Regions from separate parts of the Kitasatospora sp. NPDC041917 genome, predicted to be linked through region 2. Evidence: riboswitches for the same ligand, from Rfam matches in the RefSeq annotation. Region 2 holds a riboswitch; the other holds the start of a gene.
The links. A riboswitch is a leader RNA that binds a small molecule or an ion and turns the genes downstream of it on or off. The one in region 2 is predicted to bind guanidine.
Positions count from the first base shown of each region.

Region 1: linked by a shared signal. The riboswitch ahead of ACZ6EM_RS04585 (MBL fold metallo-hydrolase) and the one ahead of ACZ6EM_RS18565 (DMT family transporter) in region 2 are both predicted to bind guanidine.

Region 1 covers NZ_JBVJBI010000003.1:176,226-183,727, forward strand. The annotation lists gene ACZ6EM_RS04565 (amino acid adenylation domain-containing protein) at 1-1,843, shown strand, start outside; gene ACZ6EM_RS04570 (MbtH family protein) at 1,840-2,025, shown strand; gene ACZ6EM_RS04575 (DHA2 family efflux MFS transporter permease subunit) at 2,022-3,425, shown strand; gene ACZ6EM_RS04580 (Uma2 family endonuclease) at 3,496-4,044, shown strand; gene ACZ6EM_RS04585 (MBL fold metallo-hydrolase) at 4,067-4,924, opposite strand; guanidine-III (ykkC-III) riboswitch at 4,936-5,003, opposite strand; gene ACZ6EM_RS04590 (DUF397 domain-containing protein) at 5,037-5,234, opposite strand; gene ACZ6EM_RS04595 (DUF397 domain-containing protein) at 5,231-5,416, opposite strand; gene ACZ6EM_RS04600 (helix-turn-helix domain-containing protein) at 5,413-6,228, opposite strand; partial or broken gene fes (enterochelin esterase) at 6,296-7,429, opposite strand; gene fhuB (Fe(3+)-hydroxamate ABC transporter permease FhuB) at 7,440-7,502, opposite strand, start outside.
Region 2 covers NZ_JBVJBI010000013.1:155,303-162,804, reverse strand. The annotation lists gene ACZ6EM_RS18585 (FAD binding domain-containing protein) at 1-315, shown strand, start outside; partial or broken gene ACZ6EM_RS18580 ((2Fe-2S)-binding protein) at 384-941, shown strand; gene ACZ6EM_RS18575 (xanthine dehydrogenase family protein molybdopterin-binding subunit) at 1,598-3,925, shown strand; tRNA gene ACZ6EM_RS18570 (tRNA-Cys) at 4,012-4,083, opposite strand; guanidine-III (ykkC-III) riboswitch at 4,169-4,234, shown strand; gene ACZ6EM_RS18565 (DMT family transporter) at 4,279-4,593, shown strand; gene ACZ6EM_RS18560 (MFS transporter) at 4,718-6,157, shown strand; gene ACZ6EM_RS18555 (polysaccharide deacetylase family protein) at 6,161-7,483, opposite strand.

The sequences.
Region 1 (7,502 bases), on a different contig from region 2:
CAGCGAACTCGCCCTGCGCTACGTGGTGTTCGGCGGCGAGGCGCTCGAACTCGCCCGGCTGGACGACTGGTACGACCGGCACGCCGAGGACGCCCCCGTGCTGGTCAACATGTACGGCATCACCGAGACCACCGTGCACGTCTCGTACATCGCCCTCGACCGGGCGAGCGCCGCCGCCGGGAGCAGCAGCACCATCGGCGTCAACATCCCCGACCTCCGGGTCTACGTCCTCGACCAGCACCTCCAGCCCGTCCCGCCCGGCGTCACGGGTGAGATGTACGTGGCCGGGGCGGGCCTGGCCCGCGGCTACCTCGGCCGCCCCGAGCTGACCGCGACCCGCTTCGTCGCCGACCCGTACGCCGAGCTGTTCGGCGAGCGCGGCACCAGGATGTACCGCTCCGGGGACCTCGCCCGGCGCCGCGCCGACGGCGTGCTGGAGTACTTCGGCCGCGCCGACCAGCAGGTCAAGCTGCGCGGCTTCCGGATCGAACTCGGCGAGATCGAGGCCGTGCTGGCCGCGCACTCGGCCGTCGCCGACGCCGCCGTGGTGGTCCGGGAGGACGTGCCGGGGGACAAGCGGCTGGTCGGCTACGCGGTGGCCGACGGCGCCGCCCCGGACGAGCTGCGCGCCCACGCCGCCGCCGAACTGCCCGTCCACATGGTGCCCTCCGCCGTCGTCCTGCTCGACCGCCTCCCGCTGACCGCCAACGGCAAGCTCGACCGCCGCGCCCTGCCCGCCCCCGAGGCCCCCGCCTCGGGCGCCGGCCGCCCGCCGCGCACCCCGCGCGAGCAGCAGCTGTGCGAACTGTTCGCCGAGGTGCTGGGCGTGGCCTCGGTCGGCGTCGAGGACGACTTCTTCGCGCTCGGCGGGCACTCGCTGCTGGTCGTGCGCCTCGCCGGGCGGATCCGCGAGGTGCTCGGACTGGAGGTCGGCATCGGCGCCCTGTTCCAGGCGTCCACCGTGGCCGCCCTGGACGCCGCCCTCGCGGCGGGCGCACCGGACACCGACGCCCTGGACGTGCTGCTCCCGCTGCGGCCCGTCGCCCCCGGCCGGCAGCGCCCGCTGTTCGCCGTCCACCCGGCCGGCGGCCTCGGCTGGTGCTACACCGGACTGATCCGCAACCTGCCCGGCGAGGTGCCGATCTACGGCCTCCAGGCCCAGGGCGTCGGCGCCGCCACCGCTGCCGAGCCGCTGCCCGGCACCCTGGAGGAGCTGGCCGCGCACTACGCCGACCGGCTGCGCGAGGTCCAGCCCGAGGGCCCGTACCGGCTGCTCGGCTGGTCCACCGGCGGGATCATCGCGCACGCGGTGGCCGTCCGCCTCCAGGAACTCGGCCAGGACGTGGAACTGCTCGCGATCCTGGACGCCTACCCCGCCGAGGGCTTCCGCGAGCTGCCCGTCCCGGACCGGGCCGAGGCGCTGGAGGCACTGCTCACCATGGGCGCCTTCGGGCCCGCCGACCTCGACGGCCGTCCGCTCGAACTCGGCCCCGTCACCGAGCTGTTGCGCCGCGAGGGCAGCCCCCTCGCCGGGCTCGACGAGGCCACCGTGGCCGCGCTGAACGAGATCTACCTCAACACCAACCACCTGGTGCGCGGCTACGACCACCGCCGCTTCGACGGCGACGTGCTGTTCTTCCGCGCCACCGTCGACACCATCGACGACACCCTGGTGCCCGAGCTCTGGGAGCCGTACGTGTCCGGCCGGATCGCCAACACGAACGTGGCCTGCTCCCACAAGGACATGACCCTGCCCGCCCCGATCGCGCACATCGCGAGCGTGATCGCCGACCACCTCGCCGACCTCCCGAAGCAGACCGACGATGGAGAAGACCACCGATGAGTGACGCCCCCGCCAACCCCTTCGACGCCGACGGCGAGTTCCTCGCGCTCGTCAACCCCGGGGGACAGCACTCCCTGTGGCCCGCCTTCGCCGCCGTCCCGGCCGGCTGGAGCATCGCCCACGGCCCGTGCGAGCGCCCGGCCGCCCTGGAGTGGATCACCGCGAACTGGACCACCCTGTGACCCCTCCCGCCACCCCCGGCGCCGAGGCCCCGGCGCGCCCCCTGCTCGCGGGGCGCGCCGCGGTGGTGGTCGCCTACACGGCCGCGATGTGCATGAACGGCCTGGACTCGACGATCGTCAACCCGGCGCTGTTCAACATCGCCGAGGACTTCGGCCGGCCCGTCTCGGCGGCCAACGCCGTGGAGACCGCCTTCCTGGTCGGCCTCGCCCTCGGCCTGCCGGTGGCCGGCTGGCTCGGCGACCGGTACGGCGTCAAGCGGGTCTTCCTCGGCGCGCTCGCCGCCTTCACGCTCGCCTCCGCGCTCTGCGCGGCGGCACCCGGTCTGGGTACGCTGTCGGCGGCCCGGGCGGTTCAGGGCGTGGCGGGCGGGCTGCTCACCCCGGTCGGGATGACCCTGCTGTTCCGGGCCTTCGCCCCGCACGAGCGGGCGGGCCTGGGCCGCATCCTGATCGTCCCGACCGCGCTGATGCCCGCCCTCGGGCCGCCGCTCGGCGGCTTCCTCACCGAACACCTCTCCTGGCACTGGCTGTTCCTGGTCAACGTGCCGATCGGGGTCGCCGCCGTGATCATCGGGCTGATCGGCCTGCGCGGCGAACAGGAGCCCCCGGCCGGCCGCTTCGACACCACCGGCTTCCTGCTCGCCACGCCCGGCCTCGGCCTGCTGACCTACGCCCTCGGCTTCGGCCCGGCGCACGGCTGGACCTCCCCGGGCGTGGCCCTCGGCGGACTGCTCGGCCTGGCCCTGCTGGGGGCGGCCGTACGGCACCAACTCCGCTCCCCCGAACCGCTGGTGGACCTGCGGCTGCTCGCCGACCGCACCTTCGGCGCGGCGAGCTGGCTCGCCCTGCTGACCTCGGCCGGGCTGATGGGCGCGCTGTTCGTGCTGCCGCTGCTCTACCAGGCGGCGCGCGGCGCCACCGCCCTGGACGCCGGGCTGAGCGTCTTCCCGGAGGCGATCGGCCTGATGGCCGCCTCGCAGGTGGTCGACCGCCTGCTGCCCCGGCTCGGTCCGCGCCGGCTCGCCCTGCCAGGCCTGCTGCTGGCGGCGGTCGTCCTCGCCTCCCTCGGTTTCGCCGAGAACCCGTGGGCCGTACGGGTGTTGATGTTCTGCGTCGGCCTGATCCTGGGCACCGCCGTCCTCACCGTCCAGATCGCCGGCTTCGCCGACGTCCCCGGCCCCGCGATGGGCCGCGCGATGGGCCTGTTCACCATCCTGCGCACCCTCGGCGGCGCCCTCGGCATCGCCGCCACCGCGGCCCTCATCGGCGCCCTCGCCGACGGCACCGACGCCACCCCCTACCGCCTCGCCCTCCTCCTCACCGCCGCCCTGGTCGCCGCCGGCACCCTGTTGGCCCTTCGCCTCCCCACCGAAGCTCCGGGCCCACCCCCGGAGGAATGACGCCGGTGCGGTCCGTGGTCCTCCGGTGCTCCGACTGCCCTACGGTGGTCGGAGCACCGGAGGAGAGCCCATGAACCCTCAGCACTACCGTCTGCTTGAAGAGGCCTGCCGCAGCCTGCCGGACGGCTACAAGGTCGAGCTGTCCGGTGACGTCATCGTCATGCAGACGTCACCGTCATCGATTCACCAGCTCAACCTGGCGATCGTCCAGCGCCAGTTCGAGGCGCACTGTCCTCCCGGCTACTTCCCGACGGGGAACAGTGACCTCTCCTCGCCCGAGTTCGGCACCGTTCGCAACCCCGACCTCACCTACCTGCCCGAGGACGTCATCGAGCTGGGCCGCGAGATCCCCGCCGACCTGGCGCTGATCGCGGTCGAGATCGTCTCGCCGTCCAACCCCGACAACGACTGGAGCGGGAAGGTCCGCGACTACCCGCGGATGGGCTTCCCGCTCTACCTGATCGTGGACCCCCGGCAGAAGACGGTGACCCTGTTCTCCGAACCCAACCGCGACCGCTACCACACCAGGACGGAGCGGGAGTTCGGGGAGAAGCTTCGCATCCCCGCGCCCTTCGACTTCGAGCTGGACCTGACCCGGCTGGTGCCCTACCGGGACTGATCGGCCGCGGGACCGGGGGAGTTCACTCGCTCGGCCAGAGGATCAGGTCGTCCAGCGGGTACCGGCGCGGCCGGTCGCCGAGTTCGGCGACGGCCGCCCGGATGCGGTCCAGGTGGGCGGGGGTGAGCTGGAGTGGAGGTTCGTCGGGCTGGTAGGTGGTGCGGATCGGGTAGTCGACGCCCGGCTCGCGGGTCATCTCGATGTGGCAGCCGAGCACGTGCGTCACCGGGTGGCTCCCGGCGAACGCGGCCAGCCGCTCGACGGTGCGCCGGAAGGCCGGCCAGTCGTCGATGTACAGCCGCCCCGGATAGACGGTGTCGCCGGTGAGCAGGAAGCCCGTCCACGGGTCGTAGAAGGTGACCGCCGCCTCGTGGTGTCCCGGCGTGGCCAGGCACTTCAGCACCCGCCCGCCGCCGAGGTCGACCAGGGCCACGGCCTCCTCGTCCCGGTCGAAGCCGAAGTACGGCCAGGCGGTGGGCAGATCGGCACCGACCAGGGTGGTCGCGGGCCGGTCGGTGAACTGGCCGTCGCCCGCGACGTGGTCGCCGTGCGGGTGGGTGTGCAGTACCAGCAGCCCGTAGCCGTCCCGGGGGTTGCGGGCGAGCCACGCCTCCACCAGCCCGTCGACCGTCGCGCGCAGCGGGAAGTACGCGGCCTCGGCCGTCGCCCCGGTGTCGATCAGCACCGCCCGCTCCGTCCCGAAGAGCAGGAACAGGAACGGGGCCTCGTAGTTGATCGCCTTGTTCTGCCGCAGGATGACGGTGTGCTCGTCGTACTCGTGGACCTGGATGTCCGGATCCGTGTTGTGCTTCGCGGACGGGGAACCGTGGATCCACCGCACGTCCAGTGGACGGGCGATCGGTGCACCGGCAGCGGCCATGACGCCTCCAGAGTGCGTCGTCTTGGCAGGCCGGGTACGGCGCACGTCTCGTCCGGGGCCGGTGCCGCTGCACCGCCCCGGGGACGCTAGCACGGGGGCCTTGGCAGCGGCTTCAGTGGTCCGGAGAAGCGAGGCCTCGGGCGAGCTGAACGAAGTCGGTCCAGGCCTCGGCGGTGAAGGCGAGCTGGGGCCCGGTCTTGTCCTTGGAATCGCGGACGCGGACGGTGCCCGGGGCGAGGGCGACCTCGATGCAGGCGCCACCCTCGCTCCCGCTGTGACTGGACTTGAACCAGGCCAGTTCGGTGTTCACATTTCCTTCGCGAGCTTGTTGATGAAGTCGGCCCAGGCTTCGGCGGCGAAGGCAAGCCGGGGGCCGCTCTTGTCCTTGGAGTCGCGGACATGAACGGTGCCCGGAGTGGAAGCGACCTCGACGCAAGCGCCGCCTTCGGTCCCACTGTGGCTGGACTTGAACCAGGCCAGTTCGGTGTTCATAGCTCCTCCGCCAACTTGGCAATGAATCCTGTCGAGGCCTCGGGGTTGAGGGCTCGTTGAAGGATCATTGCATGGCGTTGGCTCAGCAGGCTGACCTTCTCCGGCTCTGAGTGGAGCAGGCCCATCGCCTGTCCTTCCTCGTACGCCAGCCGCTGGTGCTCCGGGCTGTCGAGCAGGATGAAGGGGCCGTTCAACCCCGGGTGCGAACCCGAGCCCGGTACGACCTGAATGATGATGTGGCGTGCTTTGCCGACGGCCAGCAGGTGAAGGAGTTGGCGCTTGTGGGCTTCTCCGCTGCTGAGGGCGTTCCGCAGCGGCGTTTCACCGATCAGGAAGTTGAACGACTTCGTTTGGGTCGCGAGTACGGTCTGGCGTGCGAGTCGCGCCGCAACGCGCTCATCGATGGTGTTGTCATCGAGCGGAGGCCAGTGCGCGTTGAGGAGCGTTCGAGCTGTTTCCTCGGTCTGGAGGAGCCCTGGAATCAGCAGTGTTTCGAACCAGTGGATGACGACGGCCTCGGCTTCGTAACGCATGTACTCCTCAGCGAAGTACGGATACTTCTCGGGTAGCAGGAACTGCGCCCCCGCCACCAGGATCCCCTTCGCGTCGCACATGTCGTCCGCCACCTGCAGCAGGTGCATCGAGGGCTTGCGCCGCCCCGCCTCCATCGACCGCAGGCTCTCGATGCCGTATCCGGCCTCGGTGGCCAGGTCCTCGCGGCTGACACCCGCGCGGGTCCGCCACAGCTTGATCTGGTTGCCGCAGTACTTCCACGACATCGGCGGCGGCGCGGCGGACGAGGGCGCGTTCATGGGGTACCTCCAGGCCGATCGGTGCGAAGTTCGACGCTAGACGCCTGATGGCCTGGAGGTATGCGAATCAGCCCGAAACCATCCCCTCGGGTGACCCGAGCAGGTGCGCGAGCCCGTCGGCCAGGCCGCCGCGCCAGCAGGCGTAGTCGTGGCCGCCGTTGAACTCGTGGTAGGCGAGGTCGTAGCCGCGGGCCGTGAGGACGTCGCGCAGGTGGCGGTTCTGGGCGAGGAGCATCCACTCCTGGAGCCCGACCTCGATCCAGAAGCGGGCCTGCCGTCGTTCCTCGGCGGCGAGACGCCGGGTCAGCCATTCGCTGCCCGCGTCGAACTCGGTCTCGTCGGGCCACCAGAAGGAGCCGGACTGGGAGAGCGCGTTGCCGAAGCGTTCCGGGCGGCGGTAGGCGGCGTAGGCGGCGGTGAGGCCGCCCGCGCTCTGGCCCGCGATCACGGTGGCGGTCGGGTCGCCGCTCGCGCCGAACTCCTTTGTGGCCCAGGGCAGCAGGCGGTCGGCGAGGAGGTCGATGAAGGCCGGGTTGCAGCTCAGGTCGTCCGGGCGCTTCGGCCCCATGGTGTGCACCAGCAGGGTGACGGTGGGCGGGATGGCGCCGTCGGCCGTCAGGTTGTCGAGGGTGTCGCCGGCGGAGAGCACCTCGCCCCACATCTCGCCGTCCAGCAGCACCGCGACCGGGTACGGGCCACCGTCCGGCCGGTGTCCGGCGGGGAGGTGGACGTCGACCCGCCGGCCGGCCACCGTGTGGGCGAGCGTCCGTCCGCGCGGCACGCCGTCGCGCCGCGCCACGTACGGTTGTGCGGGGGCGGCGGGCAGACTGAGCACCGAGGCGGGGTGGCGGCCGTCGCGGGCGGGCAGCCGGGGCTCGGTGTCGTACGGGTCGGGGCGGGCCTGGTCGAGGACGCGCAGCCAGTCGGGCCGGGCGGTGCCGGGGGCCTCGCCGCGGAACGGGTACAGCTGGTACGAGGCGCGGTGGTCGGCGCGCAGCCGGTAGGTGATCGACCATGCCCCATCGTCCTGGCGCTGCATCAGATGCGGTGTCAGGTCCCCGGCATGGCGGTCCTTGTCGGTGACGGTGTGCAGCAGCGCGAGCACGCCGTCGCAGTCGCCGTCGTGATGGGTGAAGGTGACCAGGCGGTAGGCGGGATCGTCGGGGCAGAGGGCGACGAGCGGGGTTTCCACAGCAGTGACTCCAAAAGGCTTAGGCGGGGCTGCCCTTGCGGCCGAGCAGCACCCAGAGCAGGAAGGGACCGCCGAGGACGGT
Region 2 (7,502 bases):
TCCGTCGCCCTGGTCCTCGACCCGGCCCGGCGCTCGGTGCGCTGCGCCGTCGGGGCCGTCGCGCCGGTGCCGCTGCGCCCGCTGGAGGCCGAGGCCTGGGTGGCCGGCTGCATCGACTGGGACGGCAGCCGGGAGATCGACCCGGCCGCGACCGCCGCCTTCGGCGAGTACGTGGCCGCCGCCTGCGTCCCCGACAACTACGGCGCCGAGGGCGCCTGGGAGGCCGTGACCGAGGGGCCGACCGCGGCCGCGGTTCGGTTGCGGCGTACCGTATCGGTGCTGGCCCGACGGGCACTGGGAAGGGCGCTGAAGTGACCACAGACCCCATCGAGACCCTGGACGCCGACCCGCTCGGCCTCTCCCCGCAGGTCAGCCGCGAGCTGCGCCCGTGCGCCTCGTACACGCTGCGGGTCAACGGTTTCGAACGGCCCGTCACCGACGCGTGGATCGGCGAGAGCCTGCTCTACGTGCTGCGCGAGCGGCTCGGCCTGGCCGGCGCCAAGGACGGCTGCGAGCAGGGCGAGTGCGGGGCCTGCTCGGTGCAGGTGGACGGCCAGCTGGTGGCCGGCTGCCTGGTGCCCGCCGCCCTGGCCGCCGACAGCGAGATCAGCACCGTCGAGGGCCTGTCCGCCGCCGGCGGCGCGAGCGCCGTCCAGCAGGCGCTGGCCGCCTCTGGCGCCGTCCAGTGCGGCTACTGCACCCCCGGCATGGCGATGGCGGTGCACGACCTGCTCCAGCGCAACCACCGGCCCACCGAGGTGGAGGCCCGTCAGGCGCTGTGCGGCAACCTCTGCCGCTGCACCGGCTACCGGGGCGTGCTGGCCGCCGTCCAGACCGTCGCGGACGCCCGCGCGGCGGAGGCCGAGGAGGCGGAGGAGGCCGCCGCGCAGGCCGCCGGGCCCGCTCCCGGGGGGCCGGCCGAGCCGGTCGCCGAACCGCCCGCCGACGTGCCGGTGGACGCGCCGGTCGAACCCGGGCAGGCCGTCGAGCCGCCGGTCTACGCCGACGCCGAGGCCTGGATCGAGCACGTCCCGCAGCAGCCCGTCGAGGCCCACCCGGTCGCCCACCCCGCGGAGCAGTACCACCCGGAGCGGCACGCCGCCGAGCAGCACCACCCGGCGCAGCCCGCCGTGGAACAGCACGCTGTCGAGCAGGCGCTGGCCGGGCTGCCGTACGGCGACCCCCAGGGCGGCTACGACACCGGCGTGTACGACACCACCGTGCTGGCCCCGATCCGGGACGACATCCCCGCCCGGATCCCCGCCCAGGCCGCCGACGACCAGGTGTACTACCCGCCGCAGGGCTACCCCGAGCAGCCGTACCAGGCCACCCCCGCGCACGGCACCTACGTGCCCTACCCGGACGGCCACCAGCAGCAGAACGGCTACGACACCGGGTACGACGCCCCGGTCTACGAGCCCACCCCCGCGCACGGGACCCCGCTGCCCGGCTCCGTCCACGACGGCACCCCGCACGGCACCCCGTACGCCGCCCCGCACCCGCACGGTGCCCCGGCCGAGGGCGGCGCCCCGGCCGGTGTCCCGTACGGTGCCACCCCCGCCCACGGCATCCGGCTCCCCGAGGACGACCACGCATCATGACGTCGCCTACCGACATCGGCGCAGCACTCCAGCAGGACGGCGGCGAGGGCGGCGCACCGGAGCCGATCGGCCTGGGCAGCTCCCCGCTGCGCAGCGACGCGCTGCCCAAGGCGCTCGGCATCTACCCGTACGCGGCCGACCTGTGGGCCGAGGGGCTGTTGTGGGGCGCGGTGCTGCGCTCGCCGCACCCGCACGCCCGGATCCGGGGCATCGACACCTCGGCCGCGCTGGCGCTGCCCGGTGTGCACGCCGTGGTCACCGCCGCCGACCTGCCGCCCGGACCGGACGGCACCCCCGACGGTGCCCCGGCCGGGCCGATCGTCGCCGACCGGCCGGTGCTGGCCGCCGGCGTGGTGCGCCACCACGGCGAGCCGATCGCCGCGGTGGCCGCCGACCACCCGGACACCGCCCGGCTGGCGGTCGGCCTGATCGCGGTCGACTACGAGCCGCTGGAGGCCGTCACCGACCCGGAGCAGGCCTTCACCGCGCCGCCGCTGCACCCGGACGGCAACCTGTTCCGCCACCTGCCGCTGCGCACCGGGGACCCGGACGCGGTCGGCGAGATCGTCGTCGAGGGCCTCTACCAGGTCGGCCGGCAGGACCCGGCCCCGCTCGGCGCCGAGGCCGGGCTGGCCGTACCGCGCCCGGACGGCGGCGTCGAGCTGCACCTGTCCTCCACCGACCCGCACGGCGACCGCGACCGCACCGCCGCCTGCCTGGGCCTGGAGCCGGACCGGGTCCGGCTGGTGGTCACCGGCGTGCCCGGCGCCACCACCGACCGCGAGGACCTCTCGTTCCAGGTCACCCTGGCCCTGCTGGCGCTGCGCACCGGCCGCCCGGTGAAGATGACGCTCACCCGCGAGGAGTCCTTCCACACCCACACCTCGCGCCACCCCGCGCTCCTGCGCTACCGCCACCACGCCGACGCCGAGGGCACGCTGGTGAAGGTCGAGGCGCAGATCCTGCTGGACGGCGGCGCCTACGCGGACGTCTCCGCCGAGGCGCTGGCCGCCGCGACGGCCTTCTCGGCCGGTCCGTACGTCTGCCCGAACGTCTTCGTGGACGCCTGGGCAGTGCGCACCAACAACCCGCCGGCCGGCCGGATGCGCGGCGAGGGCGCCCTGCAGGCGTGCTTCGCGTACGAGTCGCAGCTGGACCAGCTGGCCGCCCGGATCGGCGTGGACCCGGTGGAGATCCGCCGCCGCAACGCGATGTCCACCGGCGACCCGCTGCCCACCGGTCAGGCCGTCACCTGCCCGGCGCCGGTGCGCGCCCTGCTGGACGCGGTCGCCGCCGAGCCGCTGCCGGCCCTGCCGGTGGACGACCCGGACGCCGAGTGGCTGCTGCCCGGCGGGCCCGGCGGCGCGGGCGACCCGGCGGCGGTGCGGCGCGGGATCGGCTACGCCGTCGGCATGGTGCACATGCTGGGCGCCGAGGGCGAGGACGAGGTCTCCACGGCGACCGTGCGGGTCAGCGGGGACCACGCCACGGTGATCTGCGCGGCGGTCGACGCCGGGCAGGGCTTCGCCACGCTGGCCCGGCAGATCGTGCAGACCGTGCTGGGCGTCAGCGAGGTCTACATCGCCCCGGCCGACAGCGACCAGTCGATCGCCGGGCCGTCCGCCCGCGGCCGGCACACCTGGGTCTCCGGCGGCGCCGTCGAGCGGGCCGCGCTGATGGTCCGCCACCAGCTGCTGCAGCCGATCGCGGCGAACTTCGGGATGTCGGCGGAGCTGCTCCAGATCGCCGACGGCAAGATCACCTCGTACGACGGGGTGCTCGGCATGCCCGTCGCCGAGGCGCTGGAGGGCAAGGAGCTCTGGGCCACCGCGCAGTGCCGCCCGCACCCCACCGAGCCGCTGGACGAGGCCGGGCAGGGCGACGCCTTCGTCTCCATCTCGTTCTGCGCGATGCGTGCGGTGGTGGACGTGGACATCGAGCTGGGCGCCGTGCGGGTGGTCGAGATGACGGTCGCCCAGGACGTCGGCCGGGCGCTGAACCCGCGCCAGATCGAGGACCGGATCGAGGCGGGGGTGGCCCAGGGCGTGGGCCTGGCACTGCTGGAAGACCTGCGGACGGAGGGCGGGGTGCTACTGAACCCCTCGCTCACCGGCTACCGGCTGCCCACCGCGCTGGACACCCCGGAGGTGCGGATCGCCGCGCTGCTGGAGGAGCGCGACGTGGTGGCCCCGTTCGGCGCGAAGGCGGTCGGAGCCGTGCCCGCGGTGGTCGCCCCGGCGGCCGTCGCCGCGGCCGTGCGCGCCGCCACCGGCCTGCCGGTCGGCCGGCTGCCGATCCGGGCCGAGGACGCCGTCACCGCCTGACCGGGAGCTCCCGGGAAAGGCGGAAAGCAGGGAAAGGAAATTGCCGGTCGACTTTCGGAGTCGACTGGCAATTTCCTTTTCCGGTGAGGCCATGGCGGGAATCGAACCCGCGTGCACCGCTTTGCAGACGGTTCCCTAAGCCACTCGGGCACACGGCCAGTGAATTCATAGTGGCCGATCCGGGGGAGAGGGGTCAATGCCCTTTTGTAAATTCTGTATGGCAATGTGTGCTACCGTCGGGGACAGGTGGCGGTATTTCCGCCACCCCGGACGAGCGCGTCGTACCCGGTGACGACAAGACGGCGCAGTTCAGCGGCAATCCGGCCGCTGTGGACTGCGGAGGTAGCACCGTCATGGCCTGGCTCGTTCTGATCGTCTCGGGTGTCCTGGAGACCATTTGGGCGGTCGCCCTGGAATCGTCCAAGGGCTTCACCCGCCTCGTTCCCAGCCTCGTCTTCGGCATCGCACTGCTGTTCAGCATGGGCGGCCTGGCGTACGCGATGCGCACCATTCCGATCGGCACCGGCTACGCCGTCTGGGTGGGCATCGGAGCGGTCGGCACCGCGGTCTACGGCATGGCCGTCCTGGGGGATCCGGTGACCATGGCCCGGATCGCCTGCCTGCTGCTGATCGTCTCCGGCGTGGTGGGCCTCAAGGTGCTGCACTGACCTCCGCCGTGGTCCCGGCCTGGGCCCGTCCTGGGTCCCGGGGCCCGTCCTGGGCCCTGCGGCCGAGGAGATCACCGACCGGGGTCAGGGGTCATCGGGGCAGACGGCTCTTACGATGTTACGTATGACCACTGCCTCCCCCACCTCGGTCGACCCCGTACCGATACCCCTCGACGACGACCCCGGTGGTGGGGTCCTCGGCGGCCGCTACCGTGCGCTGACGCTGGGGATCGTCTCGGTGGTCCTGGTGATCGCCTTCGAGGCGACGGCCGTCAACACCGCGATGCCGACCGCGGCCCGCGAGCTGAACGGGCTCGGGCTGTACGCGTTCGCCTTCTCCGGCTACTTCACCACCACCCTGTTCGCCCTGGTCGTCTCCGGCCAGTGGTGCGACCGGAGCGGCCCGCTGCGGCCGCTGTTCAGCGGCATCGCCGTGTTCGGCGTGGGGCTGGTGGTGGCCGGGACGGCACCCGGAATGTGGGTGTTCGTGGCCGGGAGGGCCATCCAGGGCCTCGGCGGCGGGCTGGTGATCGTCGCCCTGTACGTGGTGGTCGGCCGGGCCTACCCGGAGCGGCTGCGGCCCGCGGTGTTCGCGGCCTTCTCCTCGGCCTGGGTGCTGCCCTCGATCATCGGTCCGCTGGTCTCCGGGGCCGTCACCCAGCACCTGGGGTGGCGCTGGGTGTTCCTGGCCGTGCCAGTGCTGATCCTGCTGCCGCTGGCCGTGATGGGCCCGGCACTGGCCCGCACCGAGCGCGAGCACCCGGTGGCCAGGGGCGCGGCCTTCGACCGCCGTCGCACCCTGCTGGCCGCGATGGCGGCGGTCGGCGCCGGCCTGCTGCAGTACGCGGGCCAGCGGCGCGACCTGATCGGGCTGGCCCCCGGGATCGCCGGGGCGGCGCTGCTGGTGCCGGCGGTCCTCGGCCTGCTGCCGGCGCGGACCCTGCGGGCCGGCCGGGGACTGCCGGCCGTGATCCTGCTGCGCGGGCTGGCCGCGGGGGCGTTCTTCGCGGCCGAGGCCTTCATCCCGCTGATGATGACCACCCAGCGTGAGCTCTCGCCGACGCTGGCCGGCCTGACCCTGACCAGCGGCGGTCTCACCTGGGCGCTCGGCTCCTGGCTCCAGGGCCGGCCCGGGGCGGAGCGCTACCGCACGGTGATGATCCGGGGCGGCTTCGTGCTGACCGCGGTGGCGATCTCGGGCGCCGCGCTGGTGCTGTTCCCGGCGGTGCCGGCCTGGGCCGCGTCGGTGGCCTGGGGCGTCGGCGGCGTCGGGATGGGGATGGCGATCGCGAGCGTCAGCGTGCTGATGATGAAGCTCTCCACCCCGGAGGACGCCGGGGCCAACTCGGCCGCGCTCCAGATGAGCGACGCGCTGGGCAATGTGCTGCTGACCGGTCTGGCCGGGGTGATGTTCGCGGCGCTGGGCGGCGGCTCGCTCGCCGCCGCCCACGGGGGCGGTGGGGAGGCCGGCTCGCCCGGCGCCTTCGCGGTGATCCTGCTGTCGATGGCCGGGGTGGCGCTGCTCGGCGCGGTGCTCTCCGGCCGGGTGCGGACGAAGGCCTGACGGTCAGCCGGCGGTGGCGCCGGCGGGGGCCGCAGCGGGGGCCGTGGTGGGGGCCGCGGCCCCCGCCGGGGCGCCGAGGAAGGCCTCCCAGCCGCCGGCCGGGGACTGCCCCGGGGCGAGGGTCTGGAGCTTGCGCAGCACCGCCGGGTCCTGGGCGTCCAGCCAGTCGACCAGCTGCCGGAAGGACACCAGCCGGACCTCCGGCTTGTCCGCGATGGTCCTGAGGACGTCCTCGACGGCGTTCATGTAGATGCCGCCGTTCCACTCCTCGAAGTGGTTGCCGATGACGTACGGCGCCCGGTTGCCGTCGTAGGTGCGGTCGAACCCCATCAGGTAGGCGTCGCGGGCCTGGGTCTGGAAGCCGGGGTGGAGCGCCGGGTCGGCCTTGGTGTTGGGGCCGCACTGGTTGTACATGATGTTGTAGTCCATCGAGAGCACCTGGAAGGTGTGCCCGGGGAACGGGATGGACTGCAGCGGGAGGTCCCACAGCGCGCCGCCCTGGATCTTCTGCGGCCACACCTGGGTGCCGTTGCCGCTGCTGTCGTAGCGCCAGCCGCGCCTGACCGCGGTGGGCAGCAGGTTGCGCTGGCCCTCCAGGCAGGGGGTGCGGCTGCCGATCAGCTCCTTGCGGTAGTCGAAGGGCAGCGCGGGCAGGTCGGTGAAGCCGGTGTTGGTGCGCCAGTTCGTCACGAAGTCCATCGCCTGCTGGATCTCGCTGTCCCACTCCTCCGGGGACCACGCGCCGACGCCCGTGGAGCCGCAGAAGTGGCCGTTGAAGTGGGTCCCGATCTCGTGGCCCTCCAGCCAGGCCGCGTGCACGTTCTCCAGGGTGTCGCGGATGTGCTGGTCGCTCAGGTAGCCGATGTCGGAGGCGCCGACCTTGTGCTGCGGCGGGCGGTAGAGGTCCTTCTTGGACTCGGGCAGCAGGTAGAGGCCGCTGAGGAAGAAGGTCATCTTCGCGTCGTGGTCCCGGGCCAGCCGGCGGAAGCGGGCGAACAGGCCGTTGTCGAGCTCGCCGGCGCCGTCCCAGGAGAAGACCACGAACTGCGGCGGGCGCTGGCCGGGCTGCAGCCGGTCGGGGACGGGCTGGTGCGGCTGGGCGCCGGTGTCCGAGGTGGAGCCGTCACCGATCAGGACCGCCTGCGGCCGGGGGAGCGGGGCCGGGGCCGGAGTGGCGCCCTGCTTGTCGGCCGCTCCGGTGGCCGGCGCGGCGCTGCCGGTCGCCCGCTCCTCGCCGGTGGCGTGGTTGCTGCCGCACCCGGCCGCCAGGGTGGCGGCGGTGGCGGCGCCGGCCGTCAGCAGGGTGCGGCGTGAGAGGGCTTCCATGGTCACTCCGTTCGTGGGG